DNA from 4 places in the Streptomyces sp. NPDC001634 genome. Region 3 is predicted to be linked to each of the others. Evidence: riboswitches for the same ligand, from Rfam matches in the RefSeq annotation. Region 3 holds a riboswitch; each other region holds the start of a gene.
The links. Region 3 has a riboswitch for S-adenosylmethionine ahead of ABT186_RS20450 (putative leader peptide). Riboswitches for the same ligand answer to the same signal wherever they lie in the genome.
Positions count from the first base shown of each region.

Region 1 (3,687 bases), on a different contig from region 3:
CTGGCGGGACGGGTACGCGAACGCGACATGGACGACCCGTTCGCGCCACTCCGGACGCGACTCCAGCAGCTCCTCGTACGCCAGCAGGCCCCGCACGATGTTCTTGGACAGTTCCGTGCGGTCCACGCGCACGATCGTCTTGCGGGGTGTGCCGTCGGGCGCCGAGCCGATCTGCTCGCGCAGTACGGCCATCCGCTCGTCCACGTCCGGCTGGTGCGCCCGCCTGCGCAGGAAGTCCGCGTCCGCGCCCAGCCCGTGGACTCCGATGCGCGTGCCCGAGGGGATGCCGGGGCCGAGGACGGCGTGACAGCAGTCCGTGAACGCGTCCGCCCACCGCTGGGTGAGGAACGCCGCCCGGTCAGCGCCCAGGATTCCGCCGAGGACCTGCGCGGCGATGTCGTCCGGGAGAAGACGGAAGTACTCCGGCGGCGCCCACGGCGTGTGCGAGAAGTGGCCGATCCTGAGGTCGGGCCGCAGGCTGCGAAGCATCCGGGGGGTCAGGGTGAGGTGGTAGTCCTGGATCAGGACCGCCGCGCCCTCGGCCGCCTCCTGGGCCAGCGCCTCGGCGAACGCCCGGTTGTACGCCTCGTACGAGGCCCACTGCCGCCGGAACTCCTTGTCGAAGACCGGCTCCAGCGGCGTCTGGTACAGCATGTGGTGCACGAACCAGAGCACCGAGTTCGCGATGCCGTTGTACGCGTCCGCGTACACCTGCGGGTCGATGGGGAGCATCCGTACGCGCTGACCGCCGGTGTCGGCCGGATCGAGGGCGCCCCCCGTCCGGCGTACGGCCTCGCGGTCACCGTCGTTCAGGGCCGAGCAGACCCACACCGCGTCCGCGTCCGGGCCGATCGCCGACAGGCCCGACACGAGGCCGCCCCCGCCGCGCTTGGAGGTGAGCGCCCCGGTCTCGTCCAGCGTGTACGAGACCGGGCCGCGGTTGGAGGCGACGAGAATCCGGGCCCTGTGCGAAGCGACTTGCGTGGAAGCCATGCCACGAAACTTAGCCCGAGCCGAAAACGCTCAAACGTGCGGTTCGGCCGTATGCGGAACCGTATACAACCATCACGCTCGCGGAGGAGAGCCCGGGGAAAGTCTCAGGCAGCCTTCTGTTCCACGTACTCCTCGATCTCCACCATCGGGGGCCTCTCCTCCGTGTCCACCGAGTACGTCCGTGGCTCGAAACCCTCCTTGCCCCGTTCGAACTGGGTGAGGGACGGCCGGATCAGATGGCCGCGGGCCAGGCGGAGCTGTGCGGTGCGGTAGATCGCGGCGGCCATGCGTCCCAGTGCCTGGCCGTCCTGGTGGCGGTGCTTGCGCACGCCCACGTCGACCTGGGCGAGGGCGTCCAGGCCCACCAGGTGCAGGGCGTCGACCAGCATGCCCAGCTCCACCCCGTACCCGACCGGGAACGGGAGCTGTTCCAGCAGGGAGCGGCGGGCCGCGTACTCGCCGCCCAGCGGCTGTACGAAACCGGCCAGCTGAGGCCAGTGCATGTTCAGCAGCGGGCGGGCCATCAGTTCGGTGACGCGGCCGCCCTGGCCCGCCGCTCCGCCGAGTGGGCGGTCGTACATCGCCTTCACGAGGTCCACGCCCGGGTCGGTGAGCAGCGGGCCCACGATCCCGGAGACGAAGTCCGACGAGAACTCCTTCAGGTCCGCGTCGATGAAGCAGACGATGTCACCGCGGGTGACCAGCAGGGAGCGCCACAGCACCTCGCCCTTGCCGGGCACGGCCGGGATGCGCGGCAGGATCGTGTCGCGGTGCACCACCCGGGCGCCGGCTGCCGCCGCGACCTCGGACGTGCGGTCCGTCGAGCCGGAGTCCACGACGACGATCTCGTCGACAAGCGGAACCTGCTGCATGAGGTCGTGGCGGATGACGGCGACGATCTCGCCGACCGTCTCCTCCTCGTTGAGTGCGGGCAGCACGACGCTGACCGACGATCCCGAAAGGCGTTTCGCGGCCATGAGCTGGTGGAGCGGGCGATCGGTGACGGACCAGGACCGGGTGCTCAGCCAGCGCTCGACTTCTTCCAGCACGGTCTGCGGCTCCTCACTGTGTGATCCATCTCGCGGTTCGGACGACTATCTCAACTGTCCTGGCCTTCGGTTACAGTCTTGAACAACGCCGGTGACCATCGCATGTCGGGGGTCGCCGCGCCTCACACCAGTGAAACAACCTCATACAGCTCATCCAGAGGGGCAGAGGGAAACGGCCCGATGAAGCCCCGGCAACCCTCCAGTCGGTTCTCGTAGATCAGTGTTGATCGTCTCCGCGAGGCTCCCGGCTAGGGAAGGTGCCAAATCCGTCTCACGGCGAGATGCGTCGTGAGGAAGATGAGGAGAAAGGGCCTCGCCTGACATGGCTGTGCAGACAGTTGCAAGCACCACGAACCCCGTGAACCTCGGTCCCGCCGCGGCTCTGTCCTGCCGAGAGTGCGGCCACCGGGTGCCTCTCGGCCCGGTCTTCGCCTGCGAGGAGTGTTTCGGCCCGCTGGAGATCGCGTACGACTTCTCGGACTACGACACCGAGGAGCTGCGGAAGCGGATCGAGGCGGGTCCCGCGAACATCTGGCGGTACGCGCCGCTGCTGCCCGTCCCCGCGGACGTGGCCGACAAGCCGAATCTCAACCCGGGCTGGACCAAGCTCGTCAAGGCCGACAACCTGGCGCGCGAGCTGGGCGTGACCGGCGGGTTGTATGTGAAGGACGACTCCGGTAACCCGACGCACTCCTTCAAGGACCGGGTCGTCGCCCAGGCGCTGGAGGCCGCTCGTGCCTTCGGATTCACCACTCTCTCCTGCTCCTCCACCGGCAACCTCGCGGGCGCGGTCGGCGCCGCGGCGGCCCGCGCCGGCTTCCGCTCCTGCGTCTTCATTCCGCACGACCTGGAGCAGGGCAAGGTCGTCATGGCCGCGATCTACGGCGGCGACCTCGTCGGCATCCAGGGCAACTACGACGATGTGAACCGCTTCTGCTCCGAGCTGATCGGCGACCCGGCCGGCGAGGGCTGGGGCTTCGTCAACGTGAACCTGCGGCCGTACTACGCGGAGGGGTCGAAGACCCTGGCGTACGAGATCGCCGAGCAGCTCGGCTGGCAGCTGCCCGACCAGATCGTGGTCCCGATCGCCTCCGGCTCCCAGCTGACGAAGATCGACAAGGGTCTGCAGGAGCTGATCAAGCTCGGGCTCGTCGAGGACAAGCCGTACAAGATCTTCGGTGCCCAGGCCGAGGGCTGCTCGCCGGTGTCGGTCGCGTTCAAGGCGGGCCACGACGTCGTACGGCCGCAGAAGCCGGACACGATCGCCAAGTCGCTTGCGATCGGCAACCCGGCGGACGGACCGTACGTCCTCGACATCGCCCGCCGCACGGGCGGCGCCGTGGAGGATGTGACGGACGAGCAGATCGTCGACGCCATCAAGCTGCTGGCGCGGACCGAGGGCATCTTCGCGGAGACGGCCGGCGGTGTGACCGTCGGCGTCACGCGCAAGCTGATCGAGAACGGCGTCCTCGACCCGTCGAAGACGACGGTCGTCCTCAACACGGGCGACGGCCTCAAGACGCTGGACGCGGTGGCAGGCACGGGGCTGACCGCCACGATCCGTCCGAACCTCGACTCCTTCCGCGATGCGGGTCTTGCGTAGGCATTCCGCTGCAAGGGCAGTTCTGAAGCTGCGGGCCGGTGG
Region 1 covers NZ_JBEOZU010000039.1:39,152-42,838, forward strand. Annotated here, with positions in the region: gene ABT186_RS25315 (alpha,alpha-trehalose-phosphate synthase (UDP-forming)) at 1-993, opposite strand, end outside; gene ABT186_RS25320 (glucosyl-3-phosphoglycerate synthase) at 1,098-2,042, opposite strand; SAM riboswitch class I at 2,190-2,346, shown strand; gene thrC (threonine synthase) at 2,365-3,645, shown strand.
Region 1: another riboswitch for S-adenosylmethionine. It lies ahead of thrC (threonine synthase); the one in region 3 lies ahead of ABT186_RS20450 (putative leader peptide).

Region 2 (3,687 bases), on a different contig from region 3:
CAGGACGCACTGCACACGCTCACGGCGCACCACCAGTACGACCCGGTGGAGCTGGGCCCGACGGTCGACGAGAACGGCGTCGAGCGCAAGTTCAAGGGCTCCGAGAAGCTGCGCGCCAAGCTGAGCAACGCGTACTACGGGGAGAACAACCAGATCCCCAAGCCCACGGTCGAGGAGTACAAGGAGATCACAAGCGGCCACGGCCACCACTGATCGCTGCGCACGCCACACCACGGTCGAAGGGCCCCGTCCGATGTTCGGACGGGGCCCTTCGCCCTGCTCCGGGCTGGATAGGGTGGACCCGTTCGAGATGCGCGTCCCGTAGTCCGGGACACCGACCCAGGAGCGGCTTATGAGCGCTGTGACCCCCGCTGGAGGCGACACCGCGGCGGGCCGTTCCTGGCCCGAGGTACTGAACGCCCTGCTGTACGGCCGTGACCAGAGCGCAGAAGCCACGGCCTGGGTGATGGACCGGATCATGCGCGGCGAGGCGACCGATGCGCAGATCGCCGGGTTCGTGGTGGCCCTCAGGGCCAAGGGCGAGACCGTCGAGGAGATCAACGGGCTCGTCCGGACGATGTACGAGCACGCCAATGTGATCGAGGTGCCCGGGCGGACGGTGGACATCGTCGGTACCGGTGGCGACGGTGCCAAGACCGTCAACATCTCCACCATGTCGGCGATCGTCGTCGCCGGCACGGGTGCCACGGTCGTCAAGCACGGCAACCGGGCGGCGTCCTCCGCGTCCGGCGCCTCGGACGTCCTGGAAAAGCTCGGCGTCAACCTGGAGCTGACCCCTCGGCGGGTGGCCGAGGTGGCCCAGGAGGCCGGGATCACCTTCTGCTTCGCGATCAAGTTCCACCCGGCGTTGCGCCATGTGGGCGCCGCGCGCGGCCAGTTGGGCATCCGCACGGTGTTCAACATCCTCGGCCCGCTGACCAACCCCGCCAAGGTGCGGGCCCAGGCGGTCGGGGTCGCGGATCCGCGTATGGCGCCGGTCGTCGCGGGCGTCTTCGCCGAACGCGGCAACTCCTCACTCGTCTTCCGTGGCGACGACGGTCTCGACGAGCTGACGACGACGGCCACCTCCCGGGTGTGGATCGTCCGGGACGGCAAGGTCACCGAGGAGACCTTCGATCCGCGTGACGTCGGCATTGAACTGGTGCCGGTGGAGGCACTGCGGGGCGGGGACCCCTCGTACAACGCGGAGGTCGCGCGCCATCTGCTGGAGGGCGAGAGGGGCCCGGTGCGGGACGCCGTACTGCTGAACTCGGCGGCCGCGCTGGTGGCCCTGGATCCGGGTTCCGGGACCCTGGCGGACCAGCTCCGGGCCGGTATGGAGAAGGCCGCGGAGTCGATCGACTCGGGGGCGGCGAAGCGGGCGCTGGAGCGCTGGGTGGCCGCGAGCAACAAGTAGGCCGTGAGGTGCCGGCGCCTTCGAGGCGCCGGCACCTTCGTGTGTCCCGGCATCCGGACACAAGTTGCAGGCGGGCGATCACGTCCCGTACTGTCCTGGTCAGGTCATGAGCGACAGCCTCTCGGCCCCGGCCGGCTGTCCGGCAACCCTCCGTCCGTGGCGGGGTGCCCCGGGTGAGGACCAGGCCGTAGGCAGCGAGGTCTGCGGCAAGCGCGGACCCCTCGCACGCTTCGACTGAGCGTGGGGCCAGGGGTCCTGGTCGTTCGAGGGAGCCTTCCGTGAGCAAGCGAATGCGATAGGGCCGCAGAGCCCCGCCTCCGCATCCCCTTTTCACCCCTTTTCCCGTGCTGTCGACGCAGCCGCGCGCCGTTGTGCGCGCCGTCCGGCACGGCGATTCCACCTGCTTTCACGGGAGTCACCCATGTCCGTCTCCACCGCTGCCGCCGACCAGTCCGTTTGCCGCAATATTTCCGGGGCGCTGCCCGTTCTGGGGCGTGATGTCACCGTCCCCCTCGTCACGGGTGGCGAGGTCACCTACGCCGCGCTCGACTACGCGGCCAGTGCCCCGGCGCTGCAGCGCGTCTGGGACGACGTGGCGGCGTACGCGCCGTACTACGGCAGTGTCCACCGCGGCGCCGGGTACCTGTCGCAGCTGTCCACCGACCTCTTCGAGAACGCCCGCAGGACGGTGGCCGAGTTCCTCGACTGCCGCGAGGGAGACCAGGTGATCTTCACCCGGTCCACCACCGACTCGCTCAACCTCCTCGCCGCCGCCCTTCCGGCCGACTGCCAGGTCTTCGTCTTCGAGACCGAGCACCATGCGTCGCTGCTGCCGTGGCGTGACGCCCGGGTCACCTGCCTCAACGCCCCGCGCACCCCGCAGCAGGCCGTCGAGAGCCTGGAGCGCGCCCTTGCCGGCCGCGACCCCCACGGCCCGGCTCTCGTCTGCGTCACCGGCGCCTCCAACGTCACCGGCGAGCTGTGGCCCGTACGCGAGCTGGCCGCGGCCGCCCATGCGCACGGCGCCCGTGTCGTCCTCGACGCCGCCCAGCTGGCTCCGCACCACCCCGTGTCCGTCCGCGACCTCGACGTCGACTGGGTGGCCTTCTCCGGTCACAAGCTGTACGCCCCCTTCGGCTCCGGAGTCCTGGCGGGCCGCGCCGACTGGCTGCGCGAGGCCGAGCCGTACCTGGCGGGCGGTGGCGCCAGCCGCAAGGTCACCCGGCGCGAGGACGGGGGAGTGGAGGTGGAGTGGCACGAGAGCGCCGCCCGCCACGAGGCCGGTTCCCCGAACGTGATCGGCGCCTACTCCATCGCATCCGCCTGCAAGGCGCTCACCGAGGCCGGTTTCGACACGCTCGTCGCCCGCGAACAGCACCTCATTCGCAAGGTCCGAGAAGGCCTGGCCGAGGTGCCCGAGGTGAAGATCCTCTCCCTCTTCGGCGACGACTCCCCGCGGGTCGGCGTGATCTCCTTCGTCGTCGAGGGCTGGAACAGCTCCCACTTCGCGGCGGCCCTCTCCGCCGAATACGGCATCGGCGTCCGCGACGGCCTTTTCTGCGCCCACCCGCTCGTGCGCACCCTGCTGGGCAGTGACCCGGAGACGCAGGGCGAGTGCGGCGCCCCCGAGGCAGCCCCCGGTGAGAAGTCGCTGAATGCGATCCGCGTCAGCTTCGGCGCCGGTACTCCCGACGAGCACGTGGAGCGCTTCGTGCGCGCGGTCAGGGAACTCGTCCGATACGGCGCGAAGTGGAACTACCGCACGGAGGACGGCCGTTGCGTCCCGGCGGTCTGATCCCCGAGGGGGCGCCGCCGGCCGGTGGCCGGATGCACGACGGGGCGTGAACGGTACGCCGCACGCCCCGTCCTCGTACCGATGCGGTCTAGTTGTCGAGCCCGATCGCGAACGCCGCCTCCAGGTCGTGCTGGGAGTAGGTGCGGAAGGCGACATGCGTATCCGTGCCCAGGACGCCCGGGATCTTGCTGATCCGTCCGGGGATGACGTCCGCCAGGTCGTCGTGGGCCTTCACCCGGACCATGGCGACGAGGTCGTACGTCCCGGTGACGGAGAAGACCTCGCTGACTGAGTCCAGCGCGGCGATCGACTCGGCGATCTCGGGGATCCGGTCCACGCTGGTCTTGATGAGCACGATCGCGGTGATCACGGCTGGTGTTCTCCCTCGGGGGCCTGGGCTGGTGGTTTCACCCTACTCGTACGGCCGTAGCGCACCCATGCGTAGACGAAGCCCAGTGAGAAGCCCACGAGGTGG
Region 2 covers NZ_JBEOZU010000050.1:38,775-42,461, forward strand. Annotated here, with positions in the region: gene qcrB (cytochrome bc1 complex cytochrome b subunit) at 1-213, shown strand, start outside; gene trpD (anthranilate phosphoribosyltransferase) at 353-1,417, shown strand; SAM riboswitch class IV at 1,520-1,636, shown strand; gene ABT186_RS29070 (aminotransferase class V-fold PLP-dependent enzyme) at 1,839-3,212, shown strand; gene ABT186_RS29075 (Lrp/AsnC family transcriptional regulator) at 3,301-3,582, opposite strand; gene ABT186_RS29080 (rhomboid family intramembrane serine protease) at 3,579-3,687, opposite strand, start outside.
Region 2: another riboswitch for S-adenosylmethionine. It lies ahead of ABT186_RS29070 (aminotransferase class V-fold PLP-dependent enzyme); the one in region 3 lies ahead of ABT186_RS20450 (putative leader peptide).

Region 3 (3,687 bases):
GCTGGGCACGAAACTGCTGACGGAGACCGGCTTCGGCCTGCCCTTCGAACGCCCCATCGCGCGGCTGCGTGAATTCCTCACCGCACTGCGGCAGTTGACCGAGACCGGCACGGCCGACTTCCACGGTGAGCTGCTCACCGCGACCACCCCGGTCCCGGCGCGGGTACCGGGTGCCGAGAGCGGTGTCCCCCTGCTGGTCGCCGCGATGGGGCCGCAGGCGCTGCGGGTCAGCGGTGAGCTGGCGGACGGGATCCTGCCCTACCTGGCGGGACCGCGCGCCCTGGCGGACCACATCGTGCCCGCCCTGACCGCCGCGGCCGAGGCCGCCGGCCGCCCCGCGCCCAGGATCGTGGCCCTGGTGCCCGGCGTGGTCACCGACGACGTGGACGCGGTGCGGGCCAAAGCCACCGAGAACCTCGCGTTCTACGAACAGATCCCGTCCTACGCCCGGGTCATCGAGCTCTCCGGCGGCCGGCGGGCCGCCGACCTGGCCGTGATCGGCGACGAGAAGACCGTCGAGGCCGAGGTACGCCGTTACCGCGACGCCGGCGCCACCGAGGTCGTGTTCTCGGGCACCGAGATCGCGGGAGAAGCCGACCGCCGACGCACCTGGCGTCTCCTCGGCGAACTGGCCCGCTGAACACGCCGGTCGAACCGACGGCCCGACCGGCCCCCCTGCACCCCCGTGACGAAGGAGAACCCATGACCACCGAGGCCACCGCAACGGACCTCCAGGCCTTCACCGAGAACTGGCTGGAGTGGTACCGCGCCCAGGAGGCCCGGCTCGCCGACCCGCACGGGTTCCTGGCGATCACCGGCCTGCACTGGCTCGACGACCGGCCCCAGCGCTTCCCGGACGCGCCCGGTGCGTGGCGCACCGGCCCCGACGGGGTCGTCGTAGACCTCGACGACGGCGAGGAACTGATCGTCGACGGAACGCCGGTCCACGGTGAACACCGCTTCGGCGTGCTTCCCGAACGCGGTGGCGTCGACGCGGTCTGGGGAGACGCCGTCATCGAGGTCGCCAAGCGCGGCGGCAACGACATCGTGCGCCCCCGGCACCCGGACGCGCCGCTGCGCACGGCCTTCACCGGAACGCCCGCCTACGCCCCCGACCCGCGCTGGGCCGTGACGGGCCGCTACATCCCCTTCGACACGCCGCGGCCGACCACCGTGGGCGCCGCGGTCGAGGGCCTTGAGCATGTGTACGACGCTCCGGGCAGGGTCGAGTTCGAGCTGGACGGGCGCCCGCTGTCGCTGACCGCGTTCCCCGGCCATGGCGCGGGCCGACTGATGGTGCTGTTCACCGACGAGACCTCCGGGGTCACCACCTACGCCGCCAACCGCTCCCTGTCCCTGGAGCCGCCCGCCGCCGACGGCACGGTCGCCCTGGACTTCAACCGCGCCGCGAACCTGCCGTGCGCCTACACGGACCTGGCCACCTGCCCGCTGCCCCCGGCCGAGAACCGACTGCCGGTGGCGATCGAGGCCGGCCAGAAGATCCCCCGCGAGCGCGGCGGTTCCTGAGCCGCGCTTGGCCGTTGACCAACGGAAAGATCTCTCCGTACGATCACAAGTGGCATTGAGTGTCAGCGTCAAGCCCTGGCTCGCTGACCGGCAACCCTCCCCCGCGGTGGGGTGCTCCAGGTGAAAGCCCGGCAGGATCACCGACGATCCCGCAAGCGCGTGGCCCCGTGACCGGGGCCGGAAGTGTGGAGGACCGGCATGCGCCACGGTGGTGACCTCAGCGCCCGCTTCGTCGGCGCCACCGTGTTCTCCCGGCTCTCTCGTCGGCGCCACATCGACCTCAAGCGCTCGACCAGCTGTCTCTGTCAGGCCTGACGGGCCTTCCCACCGCTGGTCGCAGTCCGGCACCAGTTCTCGCCGCATCCGTCTGCGCCTGATCCTCGTTTCCCCCTGATCCCTGTCTGCACAGCGCTCCCGGCGTCGGCATCGCGCCGAACGGGGCCGCACGCCCACGCACGGCCATGTCTCGCACAGCCACCGTGCCTGGTGACACGAGTAGGAGAAGCCCTCCGTGATTGCACTTCCCCATGTCAGAACTTCTCGGTTGGCGGCGCTGACCGCCCTTGTCACCACCAGTGTTCTGCTGACCGCCTGCGGCTCCAGCGGCGGCGATTCCGGCAGCGGCACCGGGCAGCCCGAGTCCGGCGGCACCCTGACCTTCGCGGTGGGCTCGGACGCCGGCTGCGTGGATCCGCAGCAGGTCGCCAGCAACGAGACCATCTATTCGGTGCGCCAGATCGTAGACTCGCTGACGGACCAGGACCCCAAGACCGGCAAGATCGTGCCGTGGCTGGCGAAGAGCTGGGACATCAGCTCCGACGCCACGACGTTCACCTTCCGTCTGCGCTCGGGTGTCACCTTCAGCGACGGGTCGAAGCTGACCGCGCAGGTGGTCAAGGACAACTTCGACGCGGTGCCGAAGCTCGGCGCCCTGGGAACCCTGGCCGAGGGCTATCTGAGCGGCGTCAAGAGCACCACCGTGATCGACCCGCTCACCGTCAAGGTGACCTTCAACCAGCCCAACACCCAGTTCTTGCAGGCCACTTCCACGCACTCACTCGGCATCGAGTCGTCGGCGAGCGTGAAGAAGACCCCGCAGCAGAAGTGCAGTGAGGGCGTGATCGGTTCCGGGCCCTTCGTACTGAAGCAGTACGTGCAGAACCAGTCGCTCACCCTCGCCAAGCGCACCGGATACGCCTGGGGTTCCTCGCTGTGGACCAAGAAGGGCGAGGCGTACCTGGACAAGCTGGTGTTCAAGGTCGTACCGGAGGCGGGTGTACGGGCGGGCAGTCTCCAGTCCGGCCAGGTGGACGCGATCAGCAGCGTCGGCAAGGCCAACGAGGCGGCGCTCAAGGGCGGCCAGGTCACCCTCCAGCGACGGGCCAACCCCGGCGTCGTGTTCGGCCTCGGCCTCAACAACTCACGGCCGTCCCTGAAGGACGCGCGAGTGCGCCGGGCGATCCTGTACGCCACCGACCGGCAGCAGATCGCAGACACCGTGTTCCCGACCGGCACCCAGGCGGCCACCAGCGTCCTCGCGCACACCACGCCCGACTACACCAGCCTCGCCTCGGGCCTGACGTCCGACGCGGCCAAGGCCAAGTCCCTGCTGAACGCGGCCGGTTGGGAGACCGGAAGTGACGGCATCCGCACCAAGGACGGCAAGAAGCTCAGCCTGACCATCGACTGGATCCCCAACGCCGCCACCAACCAGCCCGCGTTGGAGCTGATCCAGCAGCAGCTCAAGGCCGTCGGCGTCCAGGTGTCCCTCAAGCAGCTCCAGGTCACCCAGCTCGCGCCGACGCTGCAGTCGGGCGACTACGACGCGGCCTGGGGGAACGTCACCCGGGCCGACCCGGACATCCTGCGCAGTTCCTTCTCCACGAAGCTGGCCAACTTCTACCGCGTGCCGACGAGCAGCCTGGACACGGCCCTGGCCGCGCAGGCCGCGACCACGGACACCGCCAAGCGCAAGCAACTGATCGGCCAGGCACAGCAGTTGATCGTGCAGAACGCCTACTACGTGCCGGTCGTGGAGCTCCAGACCCAACTGGGTGTGTCGAAGAAGGTGCACGACCTGAACTTCGACGCCTCCAGCCGGCTCCAGCTGCACGACACCTGGATCGGCTAGCGCATGCGCCGCTACGTGATCAAACGGCT
Region 3 covers NZ_JBEOZU010000028.1:63,688-67,374, reverse strand. Annotated here, with positions in the region: gene ABT186_RS20460 (LLM class F420-dependent oxidoreductase) at 1-640, shown strand, start outside; gene ABT186_RS20455 (DUF1684 domain-containing protein) at 703-1,527, shown strand; SAM riboswitch class IV at 1,579-1,691, shown strand; gene ABT186_RS20450 (putative leader peptide) at 1,726-1,842, shown strand; gene ABT186_RS20445 (ABC transporter substrate-binding protein) at 2,039-3,658, shown strand; gene ABT186_RS20440 (ABC transporter permease) at 3,662-3,687, shown strand, end outside.

Region 4 (3,687 bases), on a different contig from region 3:
GACACGACGCTCGTGAGGATCAGGTACCAGACCGTGACGACCAGCAGCAGCGGCACGATGTCGCCCGGGTAGGTGGAGCCCATGGTCTGCGCGGAGCCGAACAGGTCGAGCAGCGAGACGTAGAACACCAGCGAGGTGCTCTTGATCAGGCCGATCAGCTGGTTGACGTAGTTCGGTGTGATGGACCTGAGAGCCTGCGGGAAGACGATCCTCGTGAACTGGTAGCCCTTGGGCAGACCCAGTGCGGCGGCCGCCTCGTGCTGGCCCTGGTCGACGGAGAGGATGCCGCCGCGGACCACCTCCGCCGCGTACGCCGCCTCGTTCAGGCTCAGGCCGACGACGGCGACGGCCATGTCGGTGGCGAGCCTGGATTCGTCGAAGGAGAAGAAGGCGGGGCCGAAGGGCACGCCGATGCTCAGCGTCTTGTAGAGCGCGCTGAAGTTGTACAGGAAGATCAGCACCACGATCAGCGGGATGGAGCGGAACGCCCACACATAGGTCCAGCTGACCGCACGCAGCACGGGGCTCTTCGAGAGCCGGGCCAGCGCGAGAAGGATCCCGCCGAGCAGGCCCGACACGGCGCTGAGCGCGGCGACTTCGAGGGTGATGAGCAGTCCGTCGAGAATCGTGGGGCGCAGGAACCAGTAGGCGAAGCGGTCCCACTGGTAGAACGGGTTGGACACCAGGCCGTGGACGAACTGGGCCACCAGTACGAGGACGACGGCGGTGACGATCCAGCGGCCGGGGCGGCGCAGGGGCAGCACCCGCTGGGCCGTCAGGGGCTTGGGGGCGGTGTGGTCGTGGGGCGGCGCCGGGGCCAGGGACAGGGCGGCGCCGGGGGGTTCACTCATGGAGGCTCCAGCGGATTCGGACACCCCGGACGGCGCGCATGACGACACCGGAGCGCGGCACGGGCCGCCGGTGTGACGAGGCATGAGAAGCGCACGGGACCGGGGACGGGACGGAAACGGGGACGCACCGCAGCGGCGGTACGCGTCAGGGATTCAGAGAGCCGTCAGCCGTGACAGCGGGCAGAGCCCGGGGTGGTACACAGTGCGCTGTTGACGCGAAGAAGGTCGACGGAACGGTTCGCGCACAGCAGTACGCAGCCGCGGGGCCGCCGAGCGGCTGTCCTCGAAGCTGCGTACATCACTGTCACCGTCATTCTTCCGGCCCCGTGGGGCCTCGCGCTTACCGAAACGTCATCCGGTCCGGTCGTCACCTGGGGCACCCCACCGCGGCGCGAGGGTTGCCGGTCAGCAAGCCAGGGCTTGTCACTGACACTCATGACCGTTCTGGCCCGTAAGTCAATACAGCACCGGAGGCGCTGTCAACGCACGTCCACCAGGTGATACGTGCGACGGAGCACAGCCGGTCGGTCAACTCGGCCGCGTCGCGGTTCCGTTCGGGACGTGCGAGGCCCAGTCAAGGATCTGCACCGCCGCCCCCGCGGCCTCGAGTCCGCGGCAGTGGGTGTGGTGCCGCCGGGCGATGCCGTCGAGGTCGAGGTGCGATCCGAAGGCGGGGTGAGCGGCAAGCCGGCGGGCGTACGCCCACAGCCTCGGATGGCCGGCGATGCGGTGCACTGCGGCGGCGTCCAGGTGCCAGCGGTGCACGGTGTCGAGCTGCACCAGGCTGACCCACAACTCCACGTCGGCGATGGTGAGTTGCTCGCCCAGCAGGTACTCCTGGCGGGCGAGGCGGCCCTCCAGCGACCGCAGGGTGCAGAGCAACGAGGTGAGCGCGGTGTCCCGTTCACCGGCGTCGGTGTCGGCACGTCCGGCCCGCTGGGCGGCCGCCTCGATGCCCTGCTCGCACAGTCGCCGCACTCCCTCGATCTCCGCGTCCGCCCCCTGCGGGTACAGCGCCGGGTGATGACCGCCGAAGTGCCGGGCCAGGTCGCGCATGATGTCCGGGGCATGCGTACTGACGATCCGTCCGGACCAGTCGTCGCTGAGCACCGGAGCCACGGCGGCTCCCCGATAGCGGTGGGCACTCGCCTCGTAGAGCGGGCGCAGGCCGGAGTGCTCGCCCCCCGGTCCGTCGGGCACCGCGGGCAGCAGCGTCACGGGACAGACGGCTTCGAGCCCGAGCAGGCTGTGCACGACGGCGATCCGCAGACAGTGCGGACAGGACAGGGACAGATGGAGGCGGTAGCGGCGCGGTACGGCGTAGTGGCCGCTGCGCGCGTCGCAGCCTATGCGCCCCCGGAAGGCCGGAACGGGCTGCGCGGACGGGAGTGCGGTCGGGGCATGGACGGACATGTCTCTCCCGGGTTCTGGGACACGAAGGTGCGGAGGGTGGCGGCCCTCGGGCAGGGGGCGCGCCCCGGCCCGAACGGCGGGGGACGTGGCGCGGGCCCGGCAGAGGCCGGTTCAGCGCAGGCGGCCGGCGGCGCTGCAGACGCGCAGCAGATCGATGTGACGGCGGGAGGTCAGCAGGAGGGGCTGCCGGCGTGTGCGGTTCACACGGCCGATGACCGGCTCGAGGCGCCCCATACCATTTCCCTACCTGTTCACTAGGAAATCCCGATTGAAGTGTCGGTCCGGCGCCGGCCTGCGTCAAGAGGCGGTCCGCAGAGTGAGAGAGGGCCCCGGATGCGGAGGGATCGCCGTGGCTCGTCGTCAGGCGATTGCACCCCTCATCCAAATGTGGACGACCGGTAGACTGGGGGACCATGGCCGACTCCCCCGCCCCCGCCGATCAGCCCGGACCCGACCGGACGGACGAGGACGGGCTGCTGCCGGCCGAACTGCGCGCCTGGATGCAGCTCCTGGCCGCGGCGGGCGCGATCGAGCAGCAGCTGCGCACCCAGGTCAAGGACACCCTCGGGGTCTCGCACGACGAGTTCCTGGTGCTGTGCCTGCTGGCCGACCAGCCCGGCGCGGCCCTGCGCATGACGCAGATCGCCGAGTCGCTGGGCCGCCCCAAGACCCGTCTCACCTACCAGATCGCCTGTCTGCAGCACGCCGACCTGGTGACCCGGCGCTCGGTCTGCGGCGACAAGCGCGGCATCGAGGTCGCCCTCACCGCGAAGGGCCGCGAGCTGCTGCGCGAGGTGTCGCCCGCGCTGGCGGAGACCGTCACCCGGGCCGTGCGGCACATGGTCGACCACCGGCAGTGCGAGACGCTGAGCGGGCTGCTGCCGGGGGCGACGGAGACCGTGGAGTCCGATACCCCCGTACAGCCGTAGTACCTACAGCCGCAGATCTCGCCTAGCGTTTACGCCTGGCCGCCTTCGAGCCCTTGGCGGCCTTCCCGGCCCGGGACGCCTTCGGTCGGCGCGTCGGAGAGTACGGCTGAGGGACCGTGACGGCGCGTTGGATCGCGAACTCCCGGTTGATCTCGGTCTGGCGGCGGACGCCATCGGGCAGGTCCGGCATGGCCAGGAGCTCGTCGCACACCCGGATCGAGGTGACGTAGTCGCCGACCCAGTAGGCCGTGATCGAGTACTCGAAGAGCAGACCCCAGCGGTACACCCAGGACCTGGTGAAGAGCAGGTCGTCCGGTTCGGGCCGCCCGACGACGGCGCCGAGGAGGGCGTGGGCGGTGTGGTAGCGGCCCTGGACGCGCAGCCGTGAAGCGAGTTCATAGCAGGCTTCGAGCCGCACGGGACGTGCCTCCCAGGCGCGGGAGAAGGCGTCCATCGCTCCGGGCCAGTCGTCCGTCTTCTCCGCCTTCAGGATG
Region 4 covers NZ_JBEOZU010000001.1:161,862-165,548, reverse strand. Annotated here, with positions in the region: gene ABT186_RS00895 (amino acid ABC transporter permease) at 1-851, opposite strand, end outside; SAM riboswitch class IV at 1,183-1,292, opposite strand; gene ABT186_RS00890 (glutathione S-transferase C-terminal domain-containing protein) at 1,380-2,264, opposite strand; gene ABT186_RS00885 (hypothetical protein) at 2,376-2,498, opposite strand; gene ABT186_RS00880 (MarR family winged helix-turn-helix transcriptional regulator) at 2,678-3,193, shown strand; gene ABT186_RS00875 (glycosyltransferase) at 3,216-3,687, opposite strand, start outside.
Region 4: another riboswitch for S-adenosylmethionine. It lies ahead of ABT186_RS00895 (amino acid ABC transporter permease); the one in region 3 lies ahead of ABT186_RS20450 (putative leader peptide).